Regions from separate parts of the Heyndrickxia acidicola genome, predicted to be linked through region 2. Evidence: predicted binding sites of a transcription regulator. Region 2 holds the regulator's gene; the other holds the start of a gene.
What was found. The regulator LexA, encoded in region 2, represses DNA repair genes until DNA is damaged. The targets are predictions, from matches to a motif close to CGAACATATGTTCG.

Region 1: a site for LexA is predicted at 5,236-5,249, ahead of A5N88_RS02075 (DNA polymerase IV). Genes of this name have one in related genera too.

Annotation. Positions count from the first base shown of each region.
Region 1 covers NZ_KV440953.1:447,843-458,325, reverse strand. The annotation lists gene A5N88_RS02095 (histidine phosphatase family protein) at 1-217, opposite strand, end outside; gene rnz (ribonuclease Z) at 370-1,287, opposite strand; gene zwf (glucose-6-phosphate dehydrogenase) at 1,683-3,185, shown strand; gene A5N88_RS02080 (YueI family protein) at 3,496-3,957, shown strand; gene A5N88_RS02075 (DNA polymerase IV) at 3,950-5,170, opposite strand; gene A5N88_RS02070 (chemotaxis protein CheW) at 5,564-6,046, opposite strand; gene A5N88_RS02065 (tripeptidase T) at 6,117-7,238, opposite strand; gene A5N88_RS02060 (acyl-CoA carboxylase subunit beta) at 7,366-8,916, opposite strand; gene mce (methylmalonyl-CoA epimerase) at 9,065-9,475, opposite strand; gene prli42 (stressosome-associated protein Prli42) at 9,777-9,869, shown strand; gene A5N88_RS02045 (L,D-transpeptidase) at 9,938-10,444, opposite strand; gene A5N88_RS02040 (aromatic acid exporter family protein) at 10,472-10,483, opposite strand, start outside.
Region 2 covers NZ_KV440953.1:1,538,955-1,549,437, reverse strand. The annotation lists gene A5N88_RS07195 (MerR family transcriptional regulator) at 329-730, shown strand; gene glnA (type I glutamate--ammonia ligase) at 812-2,146, shown strand; gene A5N88_RS07185 (OsmC family protein) at 2,815-3,234, shown strand; gene A5N88_RS24240 (YjcZ family sporulation protein) at 3,295-3,423, opposite strand; gene lexA (transcriptional repressor LexA) at 3,818-4,441, opposite strand; gene yneA (cell division suppressor protein YneA) at 4,664-4,987, shown strand; gene A5N88_RS07170 (YneB family resolvase-like protein) at 4,995-5,654, shown strand; gene A5N88_RS07165 (DUF896 domain-containing protein) at 5,757-5,990, shown strand; gene tkt (transketolase) at 6,437-8,440, shown strand; gene A5N88_RS07155 (GNAT family N-acetyltransferase) at 8,596-9,210, shown strand; gene A5N88_RS07150 (transcriptional regulator SplA domain-containing protein) at 10,154-10,396, shown strand; gene splB (spore photoproduct lyase) at 10,408-10,483, shown strand, end outside.

The DNA.
Region 1 (10,483 bases), 1.1 Mb from region 2:
GGCGTTTATCTTTTTTGACCTCCAGTCCCTGTAATGCTGCGAACGGCTGGATTGTTGAAAGAGCCCGTTCAAAAGGGCTGGAATAAATGCAATCGATCTGTTTATCATTTAAAAACTCTGCGAGCTGCTGCGCCTGCTCTTCGCCTTTTTTTGTCAGCCGGGCTTCTCTTGGCTGCCCTTCTGCTTGCGCATGCCGTATAAAATAAATCGTCTTCATTTCCCCGCCCCTTAACTATCTTTTTTAACAGGCTTGTTTTTAGCTCCTTCGTGTATGAAATATCCGTTTCACTCACCTTTCATAATCACTTAAAAATGAGCTGAAAAACGAGTCATTACAGTATAAAATTCTAACAAAGACTTTTAGTAAAATCAGCCAATAGGAATCTCTATAAAATCATGCACAATCATTGAATGGAGGAAAACGTTTTTGGCTTCCTGTTCTAGCTGCGCCCATTCTTCTTTTCCATAACGCGAGCTGATATGTGTTAAACAAAGCTGCTTTACATTCGCCCTGACGGCAATCTCAGCTGCTTGAACCGTAGTGGAATGAAAATAATCATACGCCATTTTTTCGCTATCCCCTGAAAAAGTTGCCTCATGTACAAGGCAGTCAGCCTCATTAGCAAGAAGAACAGAATTTTCACATGGGCGAGTATCGCCAAGAATAGTAACGACTCTCCCTTTTTTATCAGGTCCCACATAATCCTTTCCAAAAACAACCCTGCCATCTGCAAGCTGTACCTCTTTGCCTTCTTTCAAAAGCGAGTATACAGGGCCTGGAGGAATTCCGTCTTTCCTAAGCTTCTCAGCATCCAATGTTCCCGGTTTGTCCTTCTCCACTACACGAAAGCCAAAGGTTGGCAGCGCGTGTTGCAAAAGTCTTGCCTCCACGATAAACTGGCTATCCTCAAAAATAACACCAGGTGAGATTTCCACGATGGTGAGCGGGTATTGAAGATGGGTTTCGCTTACCTGAAGAGATACTTCAATAAAGGATTTGATCCCCTTTGGTCCGTATACTGTCAGTTCAGTATCACCCGACTGGAAGGATCTGCTTCCGAGAAGTCCAGGCAGCCCGAAAATATGGTCGCCATGCAAATGAGTAATAAAAATTTTTTCAATTCGCCGAGGCTTAATTGATGTATGCAAAATCTGGTGCTGGGTGGCTTCACCGCAATCGAACAGCCAGATCGCTTTTCTTTCTTCCAGCAGCTTTAACGCAATGGAGGTCACGTTTCTTAATTTTGCCGGAATTCCTGCCCCTGTACCTAAAAATAATAGTTCCAAATGTGATTCCTCCTATAGTAAAAAGGGATATGCTCCCTTTCGCTAACTTAAATGCATACGCAAATGTCATTGTATGTCCTCCAAAACTGATGAAATGTCCATGAACAACATGAAATCTCTCTTAATAGGGTATGCAGTGGAATAGGACGGATAACCAGGACAGCATGCATTTTTTCCAATATGTACAAACCCAAACCATTATGTATACATTTTTAATACTATCATATCATTTTTGTCAAAATATTTGCTAATTCAAATATGAATCGATAGAATGAAAATCTAGATGGATTCATTTTATCATTTTTAACAAGCACAGGGTTTCAAAGAAGATAATGCAATGACTAGATTGGTATCCAAGGATTACATCTTAAAAAAAGAGAGGTCTTTTAAACATGATGAAAACTAGTGAAACTCCAGCCTCATTGATTATGATTTTCGGTGCAACAGGCGATTTAGCTAAAAGGAAGCTGTTTCCCTCTTTGTATAATTTGTATCAAAAAGGCAAGCTTTCTGAAAACTTTGCCGTGATCGGGACAGCAAGAAGAGAATGGTCCCATGAAACATTTCAATCCCATGTCTATGATTCAATTAAAAGTGCTGGGGGCGAAAATGAAGGCATTGATCAATTTGCTTCCCATTTTTATTACCAGGCCCATGATGTAACCGATTCTGATTCTTATCTCGGACTGAAAAAACTGGCAGACCAGCTTGATAAAAAATATGAGCTTGAAGGCAACCGGATATTTTACCTATCCATGGCGCCCGAGTTTTTTGGAACCATCGCCAGCCATTTAAAAACAGATGGTTTGACCGACACAAAGGGATATAAACGGTTAATCATCGAAAAACCTTTTGGCCATAACTATCCTTCTGCAAAAGAATTAAATGACCAGCTCCGCCATTCCTTCTCTGAGGAGGAAATTTATCGAATTGACCATTACTTAGGAAAAGCCATGGTGCAGAATATTCAAGTTATCCGCTTTGCCAATGCTTTATTTGAGCCTTTATGGAACAATCGTTATATTTCCAATATCCAAATTACTTCAAGCGAAGTGCTTGGTGTAGAAGAACGAGGCGGATATTATGAAAAAAGCGGTGCTTTAAGGGATATGGTACAGAACCATATGATTCAAATGGCTGCCCTTTTAGCCATGGAGCCTCCTATTAATCTTTCTACTGAAGAAGTCAGAAGTGAAAAGGGACGGGCTCTCAAATCCCTCCGGCCTGTAGAGGGTGATGAAGTAGAGAAGAATTTTGTAAGGGGACAATACGGCAAGGGGACAATCGACGGAAAAGAATTGCCCGGCTACCGGGAAGAAGCCAATGTGGATCCAGCGTCCAATACTGAAACCTTTGTTGCCGGGAAGCTTTTATTTGACAACTTCCGATGGGCCGGCGTTCCTTTCTATATCCGTACAGGAAAAAGGATGAGTTCAAAGGACACTAAAATTGTTGTTCAATTTAAAGATATTCCCATGAACCTTTATTATAAAGCGAAAAACGAGCTTGCTCCCAACCTATTGGTCATCCATATACAGCCTGATGAAGGCATCACCCTCCATTTAAATGCAAAACGCATTGGCCAGGAAATGGAAACAACACCTGTGAAATTGAACTTCTCCAATAAAGGACTACATGGTATGAATACACCTGAGGCTTACGAAAAGCTGATGTATGATTGCATGAAAGGAGACGCAACCAATTTTACCCACTGGGACGAGGTCTCCCTTTCCTGGAAGTTCATTGATAATATCTCTGCTGTATGGGAAACTAAAAAAGCCGATGATTATCCAAATTATGCATCAGGCACTATGGGACCAAAGGCGTCAGATGAATTGCTTGAAAAAGACGGTTTCTTCTGGTGGCCGGTAACCAGCCTGGATGTGAAGGATTACTGAGCTTGCTAAAACATGTGTTTTCCTTTAAAGTAAAATGCGAAAGCTCGTGCCAAAACGGCATGAGCTTTTCACGTTGTTTACTACGAATTATTCAATGATGTCCAGCTACAGCGCCTATCGGCTTGCGTATTTCTCCGTCTCCTCCCTGCGATAAGTCTACATCAGCTCGTTCCTCGCTGTGTTTCCTTTATCTCAGTCGGAGACTCTGAAATCCGTACGCCGATGAGCAAGGCGCTTTCGCTTTTCTTATTTGGAACACATTCAACGTATTTCGCTTATGTTGTAACAGAGTGATTAAGGGGTGAAAAACATGGCTCAAAAGCCCGATATAGAAGATTACCTGCAAAAAGGGATGTATGGAACAAAGGAAACGAAGCCGGAAGAACGCAAGAAATTTTTAGGGACTCTGCGTGAACGAATTGTCATCGCCCTTTTAAAAAACCAGATCTACGAAAATGGAACATATCCTGAAATTGAAGAAAATATGAAAAAACATAAACAGGCAACCCTCTATCTCAATGGAGATGTAAACTATAATTATTTATCAAAATATATTGCCATAGCAAAAAAACACAGTATCCCCTTCTCCATTGTTTCCAAGCATACAGGCGATACCAATATAGGCCTGGTGCTTGCATACAACTATGCCATCGATCAGGAGGAGATATACCTTACGAAAAAAAATCAGGCAGCCAGCACGGCACCCATCAAAAAAGGAGGAGTGCTCTCCTCCTTAAAAAAAATGATAAAAAAACCCAAAAAAACTACTTAAAAGGCTTTTCAGATGAAGGTTTCTGTCTTTCTGTTACACCATTTTGAAGGGCTTTTACGCCAAACCTTTGCCTAATATCATCTATAGCGCGGTAGAGCGGTTCTTTTTTGGCCGCTTCTTCGTAGGAAAAGAGATCAAGCTGTTCCACTGCATCCTGTTTCTCAACCAAATCCTGTCCTGTCACACCTAACAGACGGACGGGATTCCCGTTCCAATGCTTAAGAAACAAAGCCCTTGCTGATTGAAAAATAGCCTCTTTGCTTTGAATCGGATTTTCTAATTTTCGGCTTCTTGTAATTGTCTTTCTGTCTTTGTATCGAATGGCAACCGAAACATTCGCAGTTAAGTAGCCTTTCCTTTTTAAGCGCTGAAAAGTTTCTTCAGACAATTTTTCAAGCTGCTGCAGGAGTTCTGCTTGATTGGTCATATCTCTGGGCAAGGTGCGGGAGCTGCCAACACTTTTAAACTCACTGGCAGAATCAGGATCAACATGACGATTATCAATGCCTCTTGCCCGTTCCTTTAAAAATGCTCCCCTAATTCCCAAAAGCTTTCGAATCTGAATATCATGGACTTCTGCCAGATCACGAATGGTTTTAATACCAGCCAATTCAAGTTTTTCAGCTGTTTTTTTCCCCACACCATGCATTTCGATAAGCGGGAGCGGCCAGAGGACCTCTTGAATGTCCCTTTTTCTCAGGATTGTAATCCCCATCGGTTTCTTCATGTCCGATGCCATTTTTGCAAGAAATTTGTTAGGCGCAATCCCAATGCTTGAAGGAAGATCGAGTTCTGAAAGCAGCTGCTCCTGAATCGTTTTTGCAATCTCTATAGGCGTACCCAGCTCAAAGCAATCTGTGATGTCTACATAGCCTTCATCAATGGATACAGGCTCCACTAATGTAGTAAATTCACGCAGGACTTCAAACAATGCATGCGATGCATTACGGTACCTCTCAAATGTTGGCGTCCGTATAATCAGCTGTGGGCAAAGCTTCTTAGCTTCCCAAAGAGGCATGGTAGTTTTTATGCCGAATTTCCTGGCCTCATAGCTACATGTCACAATAATCCCTTTTCGTTCCTCCGGGTTGCCGGCAATGGCAAGCGGCTTCCCTTTTAACGATGGATCATATGCCATTTCGACAGAAGCAAAAAAACTGTTCATATCAACATGCAAAATGACCCGCCCATTTTTGGGATAGTATTCTTTCAAGGTTCTCACTTCCTGTATAATCTCTCTTTATTATATCAGGGATAGAAAAAAAGGAAAATATTTTAGAAACAAACGTTTGGGTCGATTCTTTTTAAGAGGCACTTCAAAAAATGGGGATGGAGATAACTAATCATTGATTTCATGCACTATGACCATCTGATATTCACATATAGCCTTCATTTTGCACTTGGAAAATGATTTTACGGGCGAAAATATTGGGTTTACGGGCGAAAAACAACACTTTTTGGGCGAATCAGGCACAAATACCTATGCACACACACAACACACCACCCTATTTACTTTACTCGACTAAAGGGGTCAGACCCCTTTAATGAACTACCGTGTAAAAGTAATCAAAAATGCATGTATCCCTACATGCATTTTTCTTCGCAATTATACTTCTTGTTCTGCCCGATATTCGCTCATGTAATGTTTGATTTCCTTAATTCCATCCAAAGCTTCTATGAATTTTTCTGTATCCACCATGGTGATAAGACGGCTGTCTAAATTGGCAATGCCTGATAAGTAGCTTGTTTTCTGATAGGCAATCAATCCGATCTGCTTAAGCTGATGTTCGGAAATGTCAATAATCTCCTTTGCATCCTTTACAAGTAGGCCATAAACGAAGGATTGGATATCCAATACAATTATTCGGGAAGAACCCCCGATATCCAATTGATGGCCATACAGCACATTTTCAAAGTCAATAGCCGGTATCAACTCATCCCTCACCTTTGCAACGCCCTTCACAAAACCAGGAAGCTGCGGAATGGGAGTAATATTTTCAAATTTTTCTATAGAAATCACATTCGGGATAGGGATGCCATATTCTTCATTCCCCGCTGTAAAAACAAGTGCTTTGCTTAAACCCTCCACACACTTTCCTCCTTCATTCTTTCCTTTTGAATAAGGAAACAGACCGCCTAAACGGTCTGTTTGTAAATACTTATTGTTCTGCAACTTCCTTAATGATGGCTACAACCATTTCTGAAAGCTTTACAAGCTCTTCAACCGGCATACGCTCGTTCGTTGTATGAATTTCTTCATAGCCGACAGCCAGATTGACAGTCGGGATGTTGAATCCGGCAATCACGTTAGCATCACTTCCGCCTCCGCTTTGTTCCAGCTTGCTTTCTCGGCCAATCTTAGCCGCAGCTTTTTTAGCGATTTCCACTACCTGGTCACCATCTGCAAATTTAAAGCCTGGATACATTACTTGCACATCCACTTCCACTTTGCCGCCCATTTCATCTGCTGCTTCATGGAATGCTTTTTTCATTTTTTCTACCTGTGCTTCCATTTTTTCAGGGACAAGCGAACGTGCTTCTGCCAGGATATCTGCACGGTCTGCCACAATATTCGTTGCCTTCCCGCCTTCAAAACGGCCAATATTGGCAGTTGTCTCAGAATCGATACGGCCAAGCGGCATTTTAGCGATAGCTTTGGAAGCAATGGTAATAGCAGAAACACCTTTTTCAGGAGCTACGCCTGCATGTGCTGTTTTCCCATAAATAGCAGCTTTAACTTTTGCTTGAGTAGGAGCCGCAACTACAATAGTTCCAACCTTTCCGTCACTATCAAGGGCAAAACCGTATTTTGCTTTTACAAGAGAAGGATCAAGTGCTTTTGCGCCGACCAGACCTGACTCTTCCCCTACTGTAATAATGAACTGGATGGTTCCATGCTCGATGTTTTCTTCTTTCAGTACACGAAGGGATTCAAACATTGCCGCAAGGCCTGCTTTATCATCGGCACCCAGGATTGTTGTTCCATCTGTTACAACGTAGCCGTCTTTAACAGATGGCTTTACCCCTTTGCCAGGTACAACTGTATCCATGTGGGACGTAAAATAAATGACATCCGCCTCTTCTTTTGTTCCTTTTAGGGTACAGATCAGGTTGCCGGCACCATGTCCGGTTTGAGCAGTTGTATCGTCCTCATAAACCTCGACGCCCAGGTCCTCAAATTTTTTCTTCAGTACTTTTGAAATTTCTCCTTCATTTCCTGTTTCGGAATCAATTTGAACAAGTTCTAAAAATTCATTAAGTAATCGTTCTTGGTTAACCATCTATAGGACCTCCAGATTGTATGTATTAACCATACTAGTATACTGCTAATTTTTTCAATGGACAAATATTCGTATTTGATGGCGGTTTTTCGAGCTATTTATATGTGGTTAAATTCTGCAAACCATATTACAACGGGATATTCCCATGCTTTTTCCATGGGCGCTCTTCCTGTTTATTGCGAAGCATTTCCAAAGCCTGGATGAGTTTAATCCTTGTATCCCTAGGATCAATGATGTCATCTACCATGCCGCGTGCTGCTGCAACATACGGGTTGGCGAATTTTTCCCTGTATTCTTCAATTTTTTGTGCCCTTGTGGTTTCCGGATCCTCACTTTTTTGAATTTCTTTGGCAAAGATAATATTGGCTGCACCTTCAGGACCCATAACGGCAATTTCTGCATTTGGCCATGCAAAGACCAGGTCAGCCCCGATGGACTTGCTGTTCAGCGCCACATATGCCCCTCCAAATGCTTTTCTCAGAATCACAGTAATTTTAGGAACGGTAGCTTCAGAGTATGCATATAGAATTTTAGCTCCATGGCGGATAATGCCTCCGTGCTCCTGCTTGATGCCTGGGAAAAATCCTGTAACATCCTCAAAGGTTATGATTGGGATATTAAAAGAATCACAGAAACGGATAAACCGAGATGCCTTGTCTGACGAATCGATGTCAAGCCCTCCCGCCATCACCTTAGGCTGATTGCAGACAAGACCAACGACTTCACCGCGGATTCTGGCCAATCCAATGACCACATTCCTTGCAAACTCCTCCTGGATTTCCATAAATGATTGCTCGTCCACCACCTGTTCAATAACTTTTCGGACATCATATGGCCGAATCGCATCAAATGGGATGACATCTGTTAAATTTGCCCGGTAATCATCTTCCCCAGGAAACTTCTCTATAAGAGGCTTTTCCTTATTGTTTTGCGGCAGATATCCTAAAAGCCTGCGAACCTTTTTCAGTACTTCTTCTTCGGTTTCTTCACGAAAATGGGCATTTCCGCTTATCGTGTTATGGACCCGTGAGCCGCCGAGGTCTTCAGACGAAATCTTCTCACCTGTTACGGTCTCAATCACCTTTGGTCCTGTAATAAACATTTGGCTGGTTTTGTCCACCATGAACACAAAATCCGTAATAGCAGGTGAGTACACTGCTCCCCCTGCGCATGGTCCCAAGATGACGGAGATTTGAGGAATAACTCCTGAATAAATCGAATTTCGGTAAAAAATCTGCCCGTATCCGTCCAGAGAAACAACACCTTCTTGGATGCGCGCTCCTCCTGAATCGTTTAGACCAATAAAGGGTGCACCATTCTTTGCTGCAAGATCCATCACATTGGCAATTTTTTGGGCATGCATTTCACCAAGCGCTCCGCCAAAAACGGTAAAATCCTGCGAAAACAAATAAATAGGGCGTCCATAGACCTTAGCATAGCCTGTTACAACACCATCACCCGGTCCTTTGACCTGATCAAGGCCAAAATCGTGGCTCCTATGCTCCAAAAAAGGGTTTAATTCAATGAATGAACCTGGATCGACAAGTAATTCAATGCGTTCACGCGCAGTAAGCTTCCCCTTTTCATGCTGTTTTTCAATTTTTTCATCGCCGCCGCCAAGCTCTACTTCACGCCGTTTATCATAAAGCTCATTTAGTTTTTCATAAATGTCCGTCATTTCCATCACCTGCTTTTTAAATTGACTTTGTTAAAGGAGTGGAACGGCCTTTTCATCCGCCTTTCAGATAAACTGAAAGATTATGTGCAAAAAGCCGCTATCAACATAGAAATTTAACAGAGCCTTTAAATTAAGTATCTTTTTCCATTCAGTGGCTTTTGTTTTGTTTCTCACAAAGCTCATACAGGACTCGATGGCCTGATACGGGATGCATAAAAGCAACTAATGCTCCGCCTGCACCCGTTTTTGGTTTATCCTGAAGCATTTTAATGCCCTTTGTCTTTAATTCCTCAATTCTTTCCTCAATGGACTCCACTGCAAGTGCAATATGGTGGATTCCTTGTCCCCTTTTAGCCAAAAAGCCCGCGACAGCGCTTTCTTCAGATAAAGGCTCAAGCAATTCAATTTTCACATTTCCTGCATCAATAAAAGCAACCCTAACCTTCTCAGAAGCAACTTCTTCGAGCCCTATACATGAAAAACCCAGTACTTCTGTATAAAAAGGCAATACTTCCTGGATGGATTGAACTGCTACACCAATATGATCCACTTTTTTCATCCCGCGTCCCCCTTGGAGTGTACTTGCTGACAAAAGAAGGCTCTATTTATTCATCCCGTTGATTGCAGCTTTAGACAGACGGTAATAAAGCCCTGGTATCTGCTTCCATCACTATTGCGCCAAATCAACCTTAAGCAGAATAAAGCCGATAGATAAAACATATATGTATTCTCTATAGAAGGACAGAAATCCTTCTTTTTAGACAAAGAAATCCATTTCCTTCACAAAATCATCACTTGTTAGAAAAACGCATTCCCGATACAATATATAGAAAGAATAAAATGGACAAGGAGTGGTCTCTATGTCTAAAAAAACCACAAGAATAGTGGTATTTATTATGCTTTTTGCTATGCTTGCCACAACCATATTATCAGGCATTGCCATGTGGCTATAAAGGCTGAAACCCCCTAGGACAAATAAATACTGAAACATGAAAAACCCCCGTACATACGGGGGTTTTGTTCATTTAATAACTCCTAGTTCCTTTCCTAGCTGCTCCAATGTTTTGGATGAACGGGTAATGAAAATCTTAGTCCCAAGGGGAACTTCATCATAAATGGTTTCCAGTTCTTTTTTGGGGAGCCGAATACAGCCATTTGAAATATACTTACCAATAGACCAAGGCTTATTCGTACCATGAAGACCATAAATTCTCCCATCCGTGCCGCGTGCATCAAAACCAATCCACCTTGAACCAAGAGGGTTTCTGGGATCTCCGCCTGGAATATTCTCCTTTCGGAAATAAGGGTTCTTCGCTTTCACGATAATCGTGAAAAATCCTTCAGGCGTCAGGTCGTCTGTTCTCCCTGTCGCAATTCTCGTTTGAACAGCGATTTTCCCATCGCGAATCCAGGCAAGCTCATTTGTTTTTTTATTGACAATGATATACGGATCTCCCAGCAGGGCCCTGTCACCTAATGGCCAGGTTGGTGATCCAATCAAAAAAAGGATGGCTAAAAATAGTTTCATTATGATCACCTGAAAAACAATTTTTGTTTAGTTTGCTTT
Region 2 (10,483 bases):
ATCCGCTTTTTTAAAAAGGAAAGTATGAAAAATGTTATCCAATGCAGTCTCTGATTAGCTCCAGTGCCAATCGGCGTACAGATTCTAAGTTTCCTCCTTTGAAAAGTCAACATCAGTTCGTAACTTCCTCGCTGTGTTTTTTCTCAACTAAAGACTACAAAACCCTTACAAAATAAGCAAGGGGGTTGTCTTATTTTAGAAGATAAGGAAGCTTTTTTTGTTACAACAATTTCGAAAGAATTTTGATGTAAGGTATTCTAACATTATGTTGACAAAAAAACTCACATAACATAAAATGAAAGTAGTTAATAGAAAGTGAGAGATCATAATGGGTCGTAAAGAAATTCGCCGTTCTATGCCATTATTGCCAATTAGCATCGTTATGAAGTTAACAGATCTTTCAGCAAGACAAATTCGTTATTATGATGAACAGGACTTGATTTCTCCGGCAAGAACAGAAGGCAACCGCAGGCTCTATTCCTTAAATGACGTAGATGTATTGCTTGAAATTAAAGATTTGTTGGAACAAGGTATAAATATTGCTGGAATAAAGAAAATATTCCATATGAAAACTGTACAACACCATATAGAAGATGAAAAAAACAGTGGGAAAATCAATTCAGATCTCTCTGATGAGGAAGTAAGGAAGCTGCTTCGGCAGGAATTATTGCAAGTGGGAAGATTTCAAAAGCCCGGAATGCAGCAAAGAGAGTTTCCGCGTTTTCATTAAAACATTTCTTTTCTGATTTGTGTGTTCCTTTTTAAAGTTAATAATATATACTTTTGTGGAGTTTAAGGGAGGAAAGAAACAATGGCAAAATATACTCGTGATGACATAACTAGAATTGCTAAAGAAGAAAATGTAAAATTTATCCGTTTGCAATTTACCGACATTCTGGGAACCATTAAGAATGTGGAAATTCCATACAGCCAGCTGGAAAAGGCATTAGACAATAAAATGATGTTTGACGGCTCATCTATTGAAGGGTTTGTAAGGATTGAAGAATCTGATATGTATCTATATCCGGATTTGGATACATGGGTTATCTTCCCTTGGACTGCTGAAAAAGGCAAAGTTGCCCGTTTGATTTGTGATATTTATAATCCAGATGGAACTCCATTTGATGGTGATCCGCGTAACAATCTGCGCAGAGTATTAAAAGAAATGGAAGAACTTGGATTTACGAAATTCAATCTTGGACCTGAACCGGAATTCTTCTTATTTAAATTAGATGGAAACGGTGAACCTACTCTTGAACTTAATGATAATGGCGGTTACTTTGACTTAGCTCCTACAGATCTTGGTGAAAATTGCCGTAGAGATATTGTTTTAGAATTAGAAGAAATGGGATTTGAAATTGAAGCTTCCCATCATGAAGTGGCACCTGGTCAGCATGAAATTGATTTTAAATATGCTGATGCTATTACTGCCTGTGATCAAATCCAAACATTTAAGCTTGTAGTTAAAACCATTGCACGCAAACATGGGTTACACGCAACTTTCATGCCTAAGCCGTTATTCGGTGTGAATGGATCCGGAATGCACTCAAACTTATCTTTATTCAAAGGGAATGAAAATGCATTCTTTGATCCTAAGGGCAATTTAGAACTAAGTGAAACAGCTCATCAATTTCTAGCGGGTATCCTGAAGCATGCTACGAGCTTTACTGCTGTTACAAATCCGACAGTAAACTCATATAAGCGTTTGGTTCCAGGATATGAAGCACCATGCTACGTTGCTTGGTCTGCAAGGAACAGAAGCCCATTAATTCGTATTCCTGCATCCCGCGGCTTAAGTACACGTGTGGAAGTAAGAAGCGTAGATCCAGCGGCAAACCCTTATTTAGCCATGGCGGTATTGTTAAAAGCTGGCCTTGACGGAATTAAGAATAATCTGGAAGCTCCTGCACCAGTTGACCGCAATATCTATGTCATGAATAAGCAAGAGCGTGAAGAAGCAGGTATTACTGACCTTCCTGCTACACTTATCCAGGCTTTGGATAACCTTAAATCCAATGAAGTGATGACTAGTGCACTTGGTACACATATTCTTGATCACTTTGTAGAAGCGAAAGAGATTGAATGGGATATGTTTAGAACACAAGTACATCCATGGGAAAGAGAGCAGTACATGCAGCAATATTAATAGATGGAAGCCTTGGTATATAGTGCCAGGGTTTTTTTCTTTTGTGGGCAGAAAAGAAAGTGGACAGGTTATTTTCATACTGCCCACAAACTGCCCTCATAAAATGAAATTTACTCAACAATTTTAATTATATATTCCTCATATTCATTCATGCTCTTCTCTTCAATTTTTTTAGGTATACAAGCATATACATCTGCTGTAATTTGAATGCTGTCATGTCCAAGAAGTTCATAGGAAAATTTATATCTGCAAATGCAACTAACTCTATAAATAATTATTAGCCAGTAACGAGGAAAATTGAGGATGGGCAACCTTATTCCAAATACACATTTAAAAAAATGAAAGTGCAAATACATGAAATACTTGCTATTTCCGTAAACTAATAATCTTGGCAGGGGCAGATTTTGTATATTTAAGAGTCCTCCTCATATGGGGAGGACTTTGGGGTACAAAAATATGAGCTATGCTAAAATTTCTTTAACATACTTATACATAAACATAATGTGCAAATGTTTTTTGGAAAAGCTGCCTAGCAGCAATAAGCTTGACGGCATCTCCATTTTAATGAAGGAGAAAATTAGAAATATTATGAGTGGTTGTAGAATGGCATGTTAGGAAATAAACTGAATTAAATGACTGAAATACTGTTGAAAGGGGATTGATTATCCATGAAGCTGAGTGTTGAATGGAAAGGAAAAATGGCCTTTGAAGGAAGCACGCCATCAGGACATTTTTTGAAAATGGACGCTTCTCAAGAGGATGGAGGGCAAAACAGCGGGGCAAGGCCAACAGAAATGTTATTAAATGCTCTAGCAGGCTGTACAGGAATTGATATTATTTCTATTTTGGATAAGATGAGGTTAAATGTTTCATCCTTTAGTATGGAAGTAGAAGGAGAACGTGCTTCTGAACACCCCAAACGATTTACGGATATTCATATTCACTATGTACTTGAAGGTGAGCTTCCTGAAGAAAAGGTTCATCGTGCCATCACATTGTCAAAGGAAAAGTATTGCTCGGTTGCACACTCATTAAGTGCCGCCCTTACGATGAGTTATGAAATTAATGGGAAAAAGATAAAAGCTTAGTTTTTGAAGAGCAGCTTTGAAAAAAAACCTCTAATAAAAGTATTAGAGGTTTTCATTACATTAGTTAAAGCAAACAATAGCTCCTACAATGATTAACAAAATGAATAGTACAACGATTAAAGCAAAAGTATTTCCGCCAGTATATGCTGGATAAGCGTAACCATAGTTACATCCGCCAAAGCAGCCCATATGTTACACCACCTTTCTTCTGTTTATACAGTATATGTGCATTTGTCATAAGGGTACTAGGGGAATGCGGATACTTTTATTGTAAAATTTAACTGTAGCTGGTTTCTAAGGATCTTGCGAAATATGATTTGGAGAATTTAATGAAGGCTCTTTTTGTAAGCTTTGTTGCTATTGGACATAGTACTATCATAATAAATATATGTTCAGTATTAAAACTTGTGAAGAGCTTAAGAAAAATTGCTGAGAAGACAGACAACACTGAATAATTCTTTGTACGTAAAGCAACAATCTATACTAAACCAGCTTTAATAAAAAATGTGGAACTATTGTGGAAATAAAAAATCAGGCCTTCTTTAAAGAAGCCTGATTTTTTTTATTAAATTAAAGAACAAAATTAGTGGATGGCCTGTCTATATAAACCGATTACTTTACCAAGAATGGAAACACTGTTTAAAATAATGGGTTCCATGGTGGCGTTTTCAGGCTGTAAGCGGAAGTAATTCTTTTCCTTAAAGAAACGCTTTACAGTGGCTTCATCATCCTCAGTCATCGCCACCACAATATCTCCGTTGTTCGCTGTCTGCTGCTGTCTGACAATTACATAGTCACCATCCAGGATACCTGCATCAATCATACTTTCACCGACAATTTCAAGCATAAAAATGTTTTCGTCAGCTGGAGCAAGTTGTTCAGGAAGCGGAAAGTACTCTTCGACATTTTCTATTGCTGTAATTGGAAGCCCGGCTGTTACCTTTCCAACCAAGGGTACATTCATCACGTTTTGGCGAGGAATGTTATCATGCTCTAAATCTAAGATTTCAATTGCACGCGGCTTCGTCGGATCTCGCCTGATAAGCCCCTTGCTTTCAAGCCTTGATAGATGTCCATGGACAGTTGAACTGGAAGCGAGGCCTACTGCTTCTCCTATTTCACGAACTGAAGGCGGATATCCTTTTGCTTTTACTTCCTGTTTTATGAATTCCAGAATATCCTGCTGCCTCTTTGAAAGTTTTGTCATTTATTACACCCCGTTTTCATAATTAATATGAGAGTCTCTGCCTATGAATCTTTTATTTATAAATACACCTATGTATCTTAGCCAGCTTTATTTTGAATTAATTATAACATGTATATCTGAACAGTACAAACATAAGTTCGAAAAAACTGTTGACTAAAAACAAATGTTCGTATTATACTTTTCTTAACAAAGCGAACATACATTCTCGAAAGGGTGTTTTATATGACTACTTATATTAAGAATTATTCATATGCTATACTTTTTATTGTCATTTCATTTCTTTTTGGAATCTATGTCATATTCTCACTGAATGACGATACTTCCTCCTATGAAAGAGTAGTGGTTAAACAGGGACAGTCTATATGGGAAATTGCATCTATTTATGAAAATGATTATTCTATGTCAACACAACAGTTTATTAAATGGGTACAGGACCATAACAATATTGATAGTGAAACCATTAAAGAGGGGGATATTCTTACCATACCTGTTAAAATGAAAAAAGAATTTAAATTGCAGAACAAATTGGCACTGAAGACGGAGTAAGGACATCATGAATTCAATTATATACTGCAGGGTTAGCACGACAAAGAATACACAGGAAACATCATTGGAAAGGCAGCACGAAGAGCTTGTGGCTGCTGCTGGTAAATGGGGTTTTACAGTGGTAAAAGTAATTAAGGATCAGGCCAGCGGCTATGACCTTGAAAGACAAGGCATCCTTGAAATGCTTGATTATATTAAAGAAGATAATGTACAAGCTGTACTAATTCAGGACGAAACCAGAATAGGGAGAGGCAATGCAAAAATGGCATTGCTGCATGTTTTATATAAAGAAGGAATTAAGGTATACAGTTTAGCGCAAAACGGTGAATTGGAGCTTTCAGATTCTGATTCAATGGTGCTGCAGATTGTCAGCATGGTAGAAGAATATCAAAGAAAACTGCACAATATTAAAATAAAGCGTGGAATGAAAAGAGCGGTTGAAAACGGATATAAGCCTGAAAAAAACCTTAAGGGCCGAGGCAATGAAAACGGAAGAGATAGAAAAGATCTCCCTGTTCAGGAAATTGTCCGGCTTAGGATGAACGGATTAACATTTAACGATATAGCAGCTACTTTAAGAGGCTTTGGTTACAATGTGTCAAAAGCAACTGTTCACAGGAGATATCAAGAATTTATAGACTCCAGGAAGAATGATGATACGCTATAACCATGAGAGGCTTTTTCTTGCGATCTATTCCTTTTTCTAGTAACATTACGATATTCAAAACATTTCCGTTTACGTGTTTATATGTTGAAGGGGGAAGTGAGTATGCTATCTAAGGAAAAATTATCAAGAATCAGCGAATTGTCCCGAAAAGCAAAATCTGAAGGATTGACTCAGGAAGAAGCTAAAGAACAATCCAAATTAAGAAAAGAATACCTAGAGACTTTTCGTTCTTCTATGAGAAATACAATTGAGAATGTGAAGATTATAGATCCGAATGGAGAAGACGTAACGCCTGATAAAATTCGACAAGCACAGGTAAAGAAGAAGTTGCACTAAGATTTTAAAGATATGGTTATTAACGAAAAAAATAGGGTAAAGAAAACTGGAATGCTGGATGATTTCCAGTTTTTTTATTCTTTTGGCGATGTTCAAGCTCATTGTTGGAATGAACCTAATAGTCTTTGATGCAGATACGGAGTCTCTTGCTTAGAAAAGAGGGAAATCATCGGAGCTCTTCAACCGCCCGCCGATAGCATGACCCTGAAGTGGAAAACCACTGGCAAGATTAATAGAGTTATTTTTATAAGTATGTTTCGTTGCTGAAAGAAACGCCCATACATTGGTTAAGAGAATCTGTAATCTGTGGTACTTGTGTTTTGGTCAGCTAAATACATACTTTTTTTATGGTAAGGAATAATGAAAATATCATTAGTGTGACATGCTTGCTTTCAGTGGTGTATGCCTGCTGGAATGAAATTCTTTAGAAGAGAGGATGTTGAAAAGTGTTTGATAAAACAGATGATTTAGCGATCACAACCATACGTACGTTATCTATTGACGCAATCGAAAAAGCAAACTCTGGACACCCTGGCCTGCCGATGGGTGCTGCGCCAATGGTATATACTCTTTGGACACAATTCATGAATCATAATCCAAAGAATTCAAAATGGTTTAATCGAGACCGTTTTGTTTTATCAGCAGGGCATGGCTCTATGCTGTTGTATAGTTTGCTTCATTTATCCGGTTATAATGTAAGTATGGATGACATAAAAAACTTTCGTCAATTGGGGAGCAAAACTCCAGGACATCCGGAATATGGCCATACAGATGGTGTAGAAGCTACAACAGGTCCATTGGGACAAGGAGTGGCAATGGCTGTAGGCATGGCAATGGCAGAACGCCATCTTGCAGGTGTCTATAATAAAGACCATTTTAATGTAGTGGATCACTATACATATGCAGTATGTGGTGATGGAGACTTAATGGAAGGTATTTCGAGTGAAGCTGCATCTCTAGCAGGCCATTTAAAGCTTGGAAAGCTTATTATGCTTTATGATTCAAATGATATTTCATTAGATGGAGATTTGGATAAAGCTTTTACTGAAAGTGTTAAAGGAAGATTTGAAGCCTATGGCTGGCATTATCTCCGTGTAGAAGATGGAAATGATATTAATGCGGTGGCACATGCGATTGAAGAAGCCAAAAAGGAAACATCCCGCCCGACTCTGATTGAAGTAAAAACAATTATTGGCTATGGATCCCCTAATCGGTCAGGAAAACATACAGTACATGGTGCTCCGCTTGGCGAAGATGAGATGAAATTGACAAAAGAATTTTATAAATGGACATTTGATGAAGACTTCTATGTGCCTTCTGAAGTGTATGAGCGTTTTAAAGAAAGAGTTGTTGAAAAAGGATTGAAAAAAGAAAAAGAATGGGAAAAGCTCTTTCAGGATTATGAAAGTGAATATCCAGAATTAGCTGCTCAATTGGATAAAGCGATTAAAGGTGAGCTTCCAGAAGTCTGGGATAAAGATATTCCTGTTTATGAAGAAGGAAAAGCCCTTGCGAGCCGTGCATCAAGCGGAGAGGTAATAAATGCAATTGCTAAAAATGTTCCAACATTCATTGGCGGGTCTGCCGATCTTGCTGGTTCCAACAATACGATGATAAAAGGGGATAAAGATTTTACTCCGGAATCATACGAAGGACGGAATATTTGGTTTGGTGTTCGCGAATTTGGTATGGGAGGCGCCATGAATGGATTAGCACTCCATGGCGGATTGCAGGTTTATGGAGGCACATTTTTTGTTTTCTCTGATTATCTGCGCCCTGCCATCCGTTTGGCCGCTCTCATGAGCCTCCCTGTCACGTATGTATTTACTCATGATAGTATTGCGGTTGGTGAGGATGGTCCGACTCATGAACCAATAGAGCAGCTTGCTGCATTACGTGCCATGCCGAATCTCTCGGTTATTCGTCCTGCAGACGGCAATGAAACAGCAGCAGCCTGGAAATTGGCTTTAACGTCAAAGGATAATCCAACGGCTCTAATTCTTACACGTCAAGGTTTGCCGACTTTGAAATCTACTGCTTCAGTGGCTGAAGAAGGAGTAAGCAAGGGGGCATACGTAGTTTCTCCATCTGAAAAAGAACAAACAGATATTTTACTCCTTGCATCCGGTTCAGAAGTAAATCTGGCAATTGAGGCTCAAAAATGGCTCGCTAAGGAAAATATTTCAGCCTCTGTAGTCAGTATGCCGTCTTTTGATCGCTTTGAGAGCCAATCAAAGGAATATAAGGAAACTGTTTTGCCTCAATCAGTGAAAAAACGACTTGCTATTGAGATGGCTTCATCTTTTGGATGGGATCGTTATACAGGGGATGAAGGAGACATTTTAGCCATTGACCGTTTCGGTGCTTCTGGAAAAGGAGATAAAGTAATGGCTGAACTTGGATTTACTGTGGAAAATGTTGTTTCAAGGGTAAAAGAATTGCTTAAATAGAAGGATTTATACTATGAAGTATAACAGCCCCTCTTTCTGTTGGTGATATCACTTTCAGCAGATGAGGGGTTTTCTTTCAAAGCAAAAGTTATAATTGAAATTTTTCTTACGCTTTTACAGCTTTTATATTAATCTAGAATAGGGAGGTGAATGTTATGCTTCATGATATTCAGTTAGCAGGAAAAAGGGTAAAATTGTTGCCTTTAAAAGAGGAACATGCTGAAGCGTTGTTTTTCGTTTCGAAAAATCCCGATATTTGGACGTATTTTACAAGCAATCAGCCTCAGTTACTGGAAGACATTGAGCAATATATTGCAAAAGCCCTTTTCGAAAGAATGAATGGAAGTGAACTTCCATTTGTCGTTTGGGATAATGAAACAAATAAAATTGTAGGAACGACAAGATATTTGAATATTTCTATTCCCAATAAAACGCTTGAAATTGGCTGGACCTGGTATACTCCCGAGGTTTGGAGAACGAGGGTAAATACGGAATCAAAATATTTATTACTTCGATATTGCTTTGAGGAACTCAATTGGAATCGGGTACAATTCAAAACTGATGCTAGAAATGAGCGTTCCAGAGCAGCAATTTTACGTTTGGGTGCAAGCTTTGAGGGAACAATCAGGAGAGAAAGAATACTTGAAAATGGCCAGGTTCGAGACAGTGTTTTATACAGTATAATCAAAGAAGAATGGCCATTTGTAAAACAGCGTTTGGAAGCATTTTTGGAAGATGAGTCCACAATGGAAATTTTAACAAGCCACTAGATTATTTGCAGTGTTTATTTTTTTATTTGCTATTATTTCAATACTCATATTACCTTTTTAAAAGAGGGTGACTCAAAAAGCCGGGCTATGCCGCTGAATGGAGTCACCCTTTTTTTACTACTGAAAAAAAGGGGAAAAAGGTAGGGGGATTTTTCTATTTAGTTTTAGACTAGGCTACGCAGAAAATCACTTTAAACTAGTTCAAAAAATCAAGCCAGCCCGACCTATGGTAATCATTAGTACCTTATTGATGTGGAAGAAAGAATAGATAAGGGTGGCATATGAAAAAATAGATGTTAATCTTACACATAAATTGATTAATGAGTGAGCAGGTATGACAAACAGCGGTATATATATATGAGTAATACACACTGTTCGTTTTCAATCGAGGTTGATTGGAGCAGATACAAGAGACTCCTGCGGGATAAGCGTGTAAGTAGAGACCCCGCAGGAGCTTGCGAAGAAAAGGCTCCGCTACCACCCGCGGAAAGCGAGTGCCTGAAATGGAAATCAACTAACAGGAAAAAAAGGCTGCATCCAAGGTCATCTGATATCAGTGGACTTTTGGGACTGCCTCTTCTGTCTTAAATAAAGGTTGTTTTCGAATTAATTGTTGCTTTATGTATAAAGCTTAGCATCTTTATGAAAGCAATTCACAGGTTTTACCACAGAACCAATAGTCATCAATTTTCATCATTTTTTCTCTATAAGTGAACATTAGTTTTTGCATGTAAGACTAAAAGTAATGTAGTCCTAATGAGAAATGGTGAGTAAATATCAAGACTTTCGCTAAAAATGATAAAGAGGAGACCTTGCAGCAGAAAATGACAGACAAAAATAAATAAAATTTAAAATCATTACAGATTAACTGATTTTTCCTGTTTAAATCACTCATAAACTTTAACTGATAAGGAAACCTATTTATAGAAAGGAGTGGATAATAATGAACTTTACTGATTCTCCATATTCACCTGGCGAGGTAGTTTATGTCATTTATCGCAATCCCCATACACAAGATGTAGCGAATATACAAGAAGCGGCTGTTGTACAGGATCCTTCCCACCCAGGGCAGTTAGCCCTATTTTTATACGAAACATATTATCCTTTGTCTGATGAGTTCGCCATCTATCAATCAGAAGAGGAAGCAGAGCAAGCGTATGCTTATTATTTTGGCAGTATGGAATAGGGGGGAAGGATATGAGTAAAGGTAGAAAACCTTTTATGCCCCAGCTAGTTTATTTTGAACCAGATGCTCTTGAATATCCTTTGGGAC